Linked DNA regions of Hoeflea sp. 108. The protein of the gene in region 1 interacts with the protein of each later gene in a pairwise test. Links are inferred from orthologs where the notes say so. Each region holds a gene or a part of one and is shown in the gene's direction. Other genes may lie near its edges.

Region 1 (3,114 bases):
GCACGGTGGCCGATGCCATCAGCATGCATGAATCGACTGTAAGCCGCGTCACCGCCAATAAGTATATGCTGACGCCGCGTGGCGTTTTCGAACTGCGTTACTTCTTCACTGCGGCAATTGCTTCGGCCGAGGGCGGCGATGCCCATTCCTCGGAAGCCGTACGTGACCGCATCCGCCAGATGATCGAGGAGGAAAAGCCCTCCGAGGTGCTGTCTGACGATGCCATCGTGGACATTCTGAAGAAGGACGGCGTCGACATCGCCCGCCGCACCATCGCCAAATACCGCGAGGCCATGAACATTGCGTCCTCGGTGCAGCGGCGGCGCGAAAAGCGTGCTTTGGCCGGCCTTGCCGGTTGAGTCTGGTGGCGCAGGTTCGCGGATTCCGTGCGTTGATTGACAATCCCTAATGAAGTGTCTAGAAGCCCGCCCGCATGAAGGGGGGCTGAACCCGCCAAGGGTCGATGCCGTGCGAACTGGCTTGCGATGCGAGCCGGAGCGCTGTGGGGCAACCCATCATCGATCGGGAAGTTCGGACTTAATTTCGGTGTGCCAAGCGAGCCAGCGCTTGTTTGCACCGGCCACGGGTATAAACTCGGACGAGTTTGAAGTCTGAACAGAAAAGGTCAGTTTTCAGATGAGCTTGCGTATTTCGGGAAAACATATGGATATCGGCGATGCGTTTCGTACGCGCATCGAAGGTCGTATCGGCGAAGCGATCGATAAATATTTCGATCGTGGATTCTCCGGACACGTCAATGTGGTGAAGGCCGGGTCTCGCTACACCGCTGACTGCATGGTGCGGTTGGATTCGGGCATGTCGCTGCAGGCGACCGGAGAGGCCCAGGAACCGACCGCCGCATTCGATGTGGCGGCCGACAAGCTCGAAACCCGCCTGCGGCGCTACAAGCGCAGGCTCAGGTCGCATAGCTCGGGGAGCGGCAACGGTGCCTTGACGGACGTTGCCTATTCGGTGGTCGCGCCGCTCGGCGACGACGAGGACGAAATCCCTGAGGACTTCGCACCCGCAATCGTCGCAGAATCGACGGTGGTTCTGAAAACCATGTCGGTGGCCTCGGCTGTCATCGAACTCGACACCAAGGACACCCCGGTCGTGGTGTTCCTCAATGCTGGCAACGAACATCTCAACATCGTCTACCGCCGGCCGGATGGAAACATCGGCTGGATAGATCCCTCGACCGCTAAGGTCGGCCAGGGATAGTCGATACCGACCGTATGCGGGGCGTTTGGGGCCATGCGGCGGTATGCACAGCAAGGGATATTTCAGAATGGATCTGAGTGATCTGATCGAGGTACCGGCAATCATGCCGGCCTTGAAGGCGAACTCCAAGAAGCAACTGCTTCAGCTTCTCGCCGAAAGGGCCGCTACGATTTCCGGCATCCCCGAGCGGGAGGTGTTCGACACCATCCTACAGCGCGAGCGCCTCGGCTCGACTGGTGTCGGCAACGGAATTGCCATCCCGCATGGAAAGCTCGCAGGGGTAAAGCGGATTACCGGTGTCTTCGCGCGGTTGGAAACGCCTGTCGATTTCGAAGCGCTCGACGACCAGCCGGTCGATCTCGTCTTTCTGCTTCTGGCGCCCGAAGGGGCGGGCGCCGATCACCTGAAGGCGCTGTCGCGCATCGCCCGCGTTCTGCGCGATGCCGATACCGTGGCCAAGATCAGGGGCACGCGCGATGCAGCTGCAATCCATGCGCTGCTGTCCGAAACGCCGGCCTCGCACGCGGCCTGATTTCGCCCAATCTTGGAAAAAAGCCTGGAGGGGCCGCGATTCGCGGCCCTTTTCCGTTCAGGCTGCCGTCTAAGCCAGGCCAGGCGTCAGGCGTCCTTCCGGACGCGCGGCGCACTAGTGGATGGCGACGGTGGTCAGATCGTTTTCCATCGCGCCCGCAAGCGCGCGGTCACGGGCATCAGACAACAGGATCGGTTCACCGGTCGCGGCAAACAGCGCCCACAGCTCAAGGCCGGGATCGATCTCCGTCAGGCCGGGGAAACGGCCGCGCAGATCGTCGCTGTTGACCTTTCTGAGATAGGCGACGGAGCCTTCGCCGAGATGGGCGAGTTCGCCCGTGGTCATGATGAGTCTCTGGACAGTATTTGGCATTTCAGCCTCCTTCTAGCGAGGATGCCGACGCGGCCATCCCGCATGAGAGCTTCGGCAACAGCTATTCTGCTACCGATATGTTTATTTTCCGTACCAGCCTTTCTGCTTCCGGCCGGTCGAGATCGACCGAGAGCAGTCCGTTCTTCAGTTCGGCCGCGATCACCCGCATCCCGTCTGCCAGCACGAAGCAGCGTTGGAACTGCCGTGAGGCGATGCCGCGATGCAGGAATTCGCGCTCCTTGTCGTCGCTCTGTCGACCACGAACAATGAGCTGGTTCTCTTCGACGGTGACATCGAGATCGTTTTCGGCAAAGCCGGCCACCGCCAGAGTGATCCGCAGCCTTTCGCCCCGCTCATCCGCGCTTCTGATGCGTTCGATGTTGTAGGGGGGATAGCTGTCGCCCGTCTTGGCAAGGCGCTCCAGCGTCTTTTCCATCGTATCGAAACCCAGAAGAAGCGGGCTCGAAAAGGGCGTCATGCGGCTCATGTTACAACGTGTCCTCTTGGAGCGACATAAAGCGGAAAAACCCGGATGGCATTTCTCCGCCTGTTGCTGATATGGTCCGCCGCTTCGGCAACTTCAAGACTACAGAACCTGCCCAATAAGGAAAGAAAATGCCCGAACCGCGCAAGATCATCATCGACACCGACCCCGGTCAGGACGATGCCGTCGCCATATTGCTGGCGCTCGGAAGCCCCGAGCTCGAAATCCTGGGAATCACCGCTGTTGCCGGCAATGTTCCGCTGAAGCTGACCGAGACCAATGCCCGCAAGATCTGCGAACTGGCCGGCCGTCCCGACATCAAGGTTTTTTCCGGCGCCATCCGCCCGCTGATGCGCGAACTGGTCACCGCCGAGGAAGTGCACGGCAAGACCGGCCTCAATGGCCCCGAGCTGCCCGAGCCCCAGATGAAGCTGCAGGAGCAGCACGCCGTCGACTATCTGGTCGAGACGCTGATGCGCGAAGAGGCCGGCACCATCACGCTGTG
Region 2 (3,430 bases), 200 kb from region 1 along the record:
CTGATCGGCCAGGCCTTCACAGGCGACCGGTACTTCCACGGCCGTCCGTCGGCCGCCGGCGACGGCTACAATGCCGCCGCTTCGTCGGGCTCGAACCTCGGCCCGACCAGCGCCAAGCTCATCGACCGTATCAAAGCCGATGCTGAAAAGCTGAAGCAGACCGATCCCGGCACGCCCGTGCCGATCGAGATGGTCACCACCTCGGGCAGCGGCCTCGACCCGCACATCTCGCCCGAGGCGGCCTATTTCCAGGTCGCCCGCGTGGCCAAGGCGCGCAACGCCGATCCGGCCTTCGTCCGCAACCTCGTCGACCAGCATGTAGAGGGCCGCGAGCTCGGCTTCATGGGCGAACCTGTGGTCAATGTGCTCAAGCTCAACCTTGCGCTCGACGCCGCGATTGCACGCTGACAAGTAAGCGCTGGGGTTCTAACAATGCTGCGAACTCCGGCGCACCCACTGATGCAGGCATAGATGCCAGACGATAGCAGAGACAAGGAGGCCAGGCCTTCGCCGGATGCGCTGCTCGAAACAGCCCAGCGAGAAGGCCGTGGTCGTCTCAAGATCTTCCTCGGTGCAGCACCGGGCGTCGGCAAGACCTATGAGATGCTGATGTCGGGCCGCGCCCGGCTTGCCGATGGCACCGATGTCGTCATCGGCGTGGTCGAGACCCACGGTCGGCGCGAAACCCAGGCGCTGGTCGAGGGCTTCGAGATCGTCCCACGCAAGGCGGTCGACTACAAGGGCCGCGCGCTCGAGGAAATGGACCTCGACGCTATCATCGCGCGTCGGCCGAAGCTGGTGCTGGTCGATGAGCTCGCCCACACCAATGCGCCGGGCAGCCGCCACCCTAAGCGTTACCTCGATGTCCAGGAGCTGTTGGGGCAGGGCATCGACGTCTACACCACTCTCAACATCCAGCATGTCGAGAGCCTCAACGACATCGTCGCCCAGATCACGCGCGTCACCGTGCGCGAGACCGTGCCCGACCTCATCATCGACCGTGCCGACGACGTCGAGATCATCGACCTGACGCCCGACGACCTGATCAAGCGCCTGCACGAGGGCAAGGTCTATGTCCCGACCACGGCGCGACGCGCCATCGAGAACTATTTCTCGCCCGGCAACCTGACGGCGCTGCGCGAACTGGCCTTGCGGCGTACTGCCCAGCGCGTCGACGAGCAGCTGCTCACCCACATGCAGGCCCATGCCATCGAGGGGCCGTGGGCCGCTGGCGACCGTCTGCTGGTCGCTGTCGATGAGCATCCCCGAAGTGCTTCGCTGGTGCGCTTCGCCCGCCGCCAGGCCGACCGGTTGCGTTGCCCATGGGCGGCCCTCCATGTCGAGACCTCGCGCTCGGCCAATCTCGGCGACGCCGACAAGGACAGGCTGGCTGCCACTATGCGGCTTGCTGAACAGCTCGGCGGCGAGGCCGTCACCATTCCCGGCCAGTCGGTCGCCGAAGACATCGTCCGTCATGCCAGCACCCACAACTTCACCCACATCGTCGTCGGCAGGCCCTCGAAATCACGCTGGCGCGAGCTGTTCGAGGGCTCGGTCACTCATGACTTGATCCGCCAGGCCGGCAACATCTCGGTCCACGTCACCTCGGGCGCCGAGCAGGATGCCGCCCTTGCCGCCCGCAACATCAAGACCGCAGCCCAGGGACGCCGCCTCGACCCTTGGCCCTATGTCCTTGCCACTCTTCATCTGACCGGTGCGCTGGCCGTTGGCTTTGCGCTCGACAAGTTCCTCGATGTGCGCTCCATCGCGCTCGTCTTCCTCATGGCGGTGCTGACCTCGGCGGTCACGCTCGGGCTGTGGCCGGCACTCTATGCCTCGGTGCTCAGCGCCCTGGCTTACAACTTCTTCTTCTTGCCGCCGCTCTACACGCTCACCATCGCCGATCCCGAAAGCGTGGTGGCGCTGCTCTTTTTCCTCATCGTCGCGGTGATTGCTTCCAACCTCACCGGCCGCGTCCAGCGCCAGGCCGCCGCCGCGCGCGAGCGGGCGCGCATGACCGAGGACCTCTATCTCTTCGCCAAGAAGCTCGCCGGCACCGGCACGCTCGACGACGTGTTGTGGGCCACCGCCTTCCAGATCGCCTCGATGCTGAAAGTCCGCGTCGTGCTGCTCCTGCCGGAAGATGGCACCATCGCCGTCAAGGCCGGCTATCCACCTGATGATACGCTTGTCGATGCCGACATTGCCGCCGCCAAATGGGCCTGGGAGCACAACCGCGCCGCCGGCCGCGGCGCCGACACGTTGCCAGGCGCCAAGCGGCTCTATCTGCCACTGCGCACCGGCCGCATGGCCGTCGGCGTCGTCGGCCTCGACAATGACCGCCAGGGTCCGATCCTGACGCCCGAGCAGCAGCGCCTGTTCGACGCGCTGGCCGATCAGGCCGCCGTTGCAATCGAGCGCATCCAACTCGTCGCCGATGTCGACCGTGCCAAGCTCGCCGTCGAGGCCGACCGGCTGCGTTCGGCGCTGCTCACTTCGATCTCGCATGATCTCAAGACGCCGCTCGCCGGCATCATGGGGGCGGCGGGCACGTTGCGTGAATTCGGCGGCGCGCTGCCGGAGGAGGGCAGGGAGGAGCTGGTAACGACCGTCGTCGACGAGTCCGAGCGGCTCAACCGCTTCATCGCCAACCTGCTCGACATGACCAAGCTCGAGTCGGGTGCGATGGAGCCCAACTACGCGCTTCATTATGCCGGCGACATCGTCGGCTCGGCGCTGCGCCGCGCCGCCAAGATTACGGCAGAGCACAAGACCGAGGTCGACATGCCAACCGACCTGCCGATGCTCAAGGTCGACCCTGTGTTGTTCGAGCAGGTGCTGTTCAACCTGCTCGACAACGCCGCCAAATATGCGCCCGAGGGTTCGCTGATCCGCATTCGCGGTTGGGCCGACCATGGCTCGGTTGCCCTCCAGGTCATGGACGAGGGCCCCGGTATTCCTCAGGCTGATCTGGAGCGGGTCTTCGATACGTTCTACAGAGTCCGCAAGGGCGACCATGTCCGTGCAGGCACCGGTCTCGGCTTGTCGATCTGCCGTGGTTTCGTCGAGGTCATGGGCGGCACCATCGTCGCCTCCAACAGGACGGACCGGCCGGGCGCGGTGTTCACCATCACCATGCCGGTGCCGCCGGAGGCATCGAGGCTCGAAGGATTGGCATGAGCAACGCCGGAGTGAAGATCCTCGTCGTCGATGACGAGCCCCCCATCCGCAAGCTGCTGCGCGTCGGGCTCGGCACGCAGGACTACACAATCATCGAGGCGCCGGCGGCCAAGCCGGCGCTGGTCATCGCCAAGGCCGAGAAGCCCGATCTCATCCTGCTCGACCTTGGTTTGCCCGACATGGCCGGCCATGATCTGCTTGCTGCATGGCGGGCGGAAGGGCTTTCGGTGCCCGTCATCATCCTGTCGAG
Region 3 (2,999 bases), 2.2 Mb from region 1 along the record:
AGGTCGGTGCGCTCGAGGAAGCCCATCAGGGCATTCTCTATCTCGATGAGATCGCCGACATGCCGCGCGAGACGCAGAACAAGATTCTGCGTGTGCTCGTCGACCAGCAGTTCGAGCGTGTCGGCGGCACCAAGCGGGTCAAGGTCGATGTCCGCATCATCTCGTCGACGGCGCAGAACCTGGAAGGGATGATCGCCGAGGGGCGTTTCCGCGAGGATCTATACCATCGCCTGGCCGTCGTTCCCGTCATGGTGCCGGGGCTTGCCGAACGTCGCGAAGACATTCCCTATCTCGTCGACAATTTCATGAAGCAGATGGCCAAGCAGGCCGGCATCAAGCCGCGCCGCATCGGCGACGATGCGCTTGCCGTCCTGCAGGCGCACAACTGGCCTGGCAACGTTCGCCAGTTGCGCAACAATGTCGAGCGCCTGCTGATCCTTGCCCGTGGTGACAATCCCGAAGCGCCGATCACTGCCGACCTGTTGCCGTCCGAGATCGGCGACGTGATGCCACGCGCGCCGAACCAGTCGGACCAGCACATCATGGCGTTGCCGTTGCGCGAGGCCCGCGAGATGTTCGAGAAGGAGTATCTCATCGCGCAGATCAACCGCTTCGGCGGCAACATCTCCAAGACCGCCGAGTTCATCGGCATGGAGCGTTCGGCACTGCACCGCAAGCTCAAGTCGCTGGGCGTGTAAGGGCTGGTCGGCTGCCGACGGGGTAGGGGTTCCATATGCGCGTGATCATCTGCGGCGCCGGCCAGGTCGGCTACGGTATTGCCGAGCGCCTCGCGGCTGAAAAAAACGACGTCTCGATCATCGACACGGCTCCCGAGCTGATCCAGTCGGTGCGGGATTCGCTCGATGTGCGCGGTTTTGTCGGCCACGGCTCGCATCCCGAGGTGCTGGAGGCGGCCGGCGCCCAGAACGCTGACATGATCATCGCCGTGACCCTGTTCGACGAGGTCAATATCGTCGCCTGCGAGGTCGCGCACGCACTCTTTAACGTGCCGATGAAGATCGCCCGCATCCGCGCCCAGTCATATCTGCAGCCACACTATCAGGACCTGTTCTCGCGCGAGCACTTGCCGATCGATGTCATCATCTCCCCCGAACTCGAAGTCGGCGAAATGGTGCTCCGGCGCATCACGCTGCCGGGCGCGACCGATGTCGTGCGCTTTGGCGAAAACCGCATCATCATGGTGGCGATCGAGTGTCTCGAGGATTGCCCCGTCATCAACACGCCGCTGGCGCAACTCACCGAGCTGTTCCCGGACCTGCCGTCGACGGTGGTCGGCGTCAGCCGCAACGGGCGGCTGTTCATCCCGCATTCCGGCGACCAGCTTGTGGCCGGCGATCTCGCTTATGTAGTAACCACCAAGGACCAGGTGCGCCGCACGCTCGGCCTGTTCGGCCATGACGAGCAGGAGGCGACGCGCATCGTCGTCGCTGGCGGCGGCAATATTGGCCTGTTCGTCGCTCGCACGCTCGAACAGCGCCAGAGCCGCACCAAGATCAAGATTATCGAGTCGAGCAAGGAGAGGGCGGTCAAGGCCGCCGACCAGTTGCGCCGCACTGTCGTGCTCAATGGTAGCGCGCTCGACCAGAAGCTCCTGATGGAGGCCGACATCCAGGACGCCGACCTGATGGTGGCGCTGACCAACAACGACCAGGTCAACATCCTGTCGTCGGTCATGGCCAAGCGGCTTGGGTGCAAGGCCAATCTGGCGCTGATCAACAGCCCGACCTATCACGACCTGACCAAGCCGCTGGGCATCGACGCCCACGTCAATCCGAGTGCCGTGACCATTTCGCGCGTGCTTCAGCACGTCCGGCGCGGCCGCATCCGTCAGGTCCATTCGCTCCAGCGGGGGGCTGCCGAGATCATCGAGGCCGAGGCGCTGGAGACGTCGCCGCTGGTCGGTGCGCATCTGCGCGATCTCGAACTGCCCGACGGTATGCGCATCGGCGCGATCTACCGCGACGGCCAGGTGATCAAGCCGGGCGGTAACGTGAAGATCAAGCCTAAGGATAGGGTGGTCATCTTCGCGCTCGCCCATGCGGTCAAGCAGGTGGAGCAGATGTTCCGCGTCAGCCTCGAATTCTTCTGACGCTGCATTCTTCTGAGTTGGACCATCCGATCTGGCGTTGCCGGGCTATGCAAATCGGGTAGAACTCACGACAAATTTCGAGGGATCAAACAGCCATGCCGCGCATTGCCTATGTCAACGGACGCTATCTCCCGCATTCCCACGCCGGCGTGCATATCGAGGACCGCGGCTACCAGTTTGCCGACGGCGTCTACGAGGTCTGCGAGGTGGCGCGTGGCTTCATCGTCGACAGCGTCGGCCACCTCAACCGCCTCGACCGTTCGCTGTCGGAACTCAGGATCGGCTGGCCGGTGAACCGCGCCGTGCTGGTGCACATCATGCGCGAGGTCATCCGCCGCAACCGCGTCGTCAACGGCCTTGTCTATCTGCAGGTGACGCGCGGCGTCGCCCCCCGCGACCATTTCTTCCCGGCCGAAGGTACGCCTTCGGCCCTGGTCGTGACGGCCAAGCGCACCGACCCGGTTGCGTCCGCCAAAAAGGCGGCTGCCGGCCTCAAGGTCATTACCGTGCCGGAGAATCGCTGGGATCGCGTCGACATCAAGTCGGTCGGCCTGCTGCCCAATGTGCTGGCGCGCCAGCAGGCCAAGGAGGCAGGTGCACAGGAGGCGTGGTTCGTCGATCCTGACGGCACCGTCAAGGAAGGGGCCGCCACCAACGCCTGGATCGTCACCAAGGACGGCGTGCTGGTCACGCGTCCGGCCGACCATGGCATCCTGCGCGGCATCACCCGCACCACGCTGATGGATGTGGCCAGGAAACTCGGCCTGAAGGTCGAGGAGCGTGGCTTCACCGTCGAGGAAGCCAAGGGCGCGCGTGAGGCTTTCATCACCGCAGCCACCACCGTGATCATGCCGATCGTCGCGATTGACGACCAGCCCGTCGCAAACGG

The links.
Region 2: the proteins of ptsN (region 1) and B015_RS0102715 interact in binary tests that used the Escherichia coli proteins (3 or more experiments, as listed by UniProt). The link is inferred for Hoeflea sp. 108 from one-to-one orthologs.
Region 3: the proteins of ptsN (region 1) and trkA interact in binary tests that used the Escherichia coli proteins (3 or more experiments, as listed by UniProt). The link is inferred for Hoeflea sp. 108 from one-to-one orthologs.

What each region holds. Positions count from the first base shown.
Region 1 is NZ_KB890024.1:357,663-360,776, forward strand. Bases 60-3,020 are described here. They hold ptsN (PTS IIA-like nitrogen regulatory protein PtsN), read left to right. Parts: upstream 60-1,288; coding sequence 1,289-1,753; downstream 1,754-3,020. Other genes in these bases: rpoN (RNA polymerase factor sigma-54), read left to right, coding at 60-359; raiA (ribosome-associated translation inhibitor RaiA), read left to right, coding at 637-1,221; B015_RS0101780 (DUF1150 family protein), read right to left, coding at 1,868-2,125; B015_RS0101785 (Hsp20 family protein), read right to left, coding at 2,187-2,612; B015_RS0101790 (nucleoside hydrolase), read left to right, coding at 2,741-3,020. In the rest of the region: more of rpoN, read left to right, coding at 1-59; more of B015_RS0101790, read left to right, coding at 3,021-3,114. UniProt on the Escherichia coli protein: Seems to have a role in regulating nitrogen assimilation.
Region 2 is NZ_KB890024.1:560,803-564,232, forward strand. What follows is about bases 104-3,380. They hold B015_RS0102715 (sensor histidine kinase KdpD), read left to right. Parts: upstream 104-471; coding sequence 472-3,180; downstream 3,181-3,380. Other genes in these bases: kdpC (potassium-transporting ATPase subunit KdpC), read left to right, coding at 104-408; B015_RS0102720 (response regulator transcription factor), read left to right, coding at 3,177-3,380. Outside these bases: more of kdpC, read left to right, coding at 1-103; more of B015_RS0102720, read left to right, coding at 3,381-3,430. UniProt on the Escherichia coli protein: Member of the two-component regulatory system KdpD/KdpE involved in the regulation of the kdp operon. KdpD may function as a membrane-associated protein kinase that phosphorylates KdpE in response to environmental signals.
Region 3 is NZ_KB890024.1:2,563,083-2,566,081, reverse strand. Bases 76-2,921 are described here. They hold trkA (Trk system potassium transporter TrkA), read left to right. Parts: upstream 76-733; coding sequence 734-2,110; downstream 2,111-2,921. Other genes in these bases: B015_RS0112600 (D-amino-acid transaminase), read left to right, coding at 2,206-2,921; B015_RS0112610 (sigma-54 dependent transcriptional regulator), read left to right, coding at 76-698. In the rest of the region: more of B015_RS0112610, read left to right, coding at 1-75; more of B015_RS0112600, read left to right, coding at 2,922-2,999. UniProt on the Escherichia coli protein: Part of the constitutive potassium transport systems TrkG and TrkH. May regulate the transport activity of TrkG and TrkH systems. Binds to NAD(+) and NADH.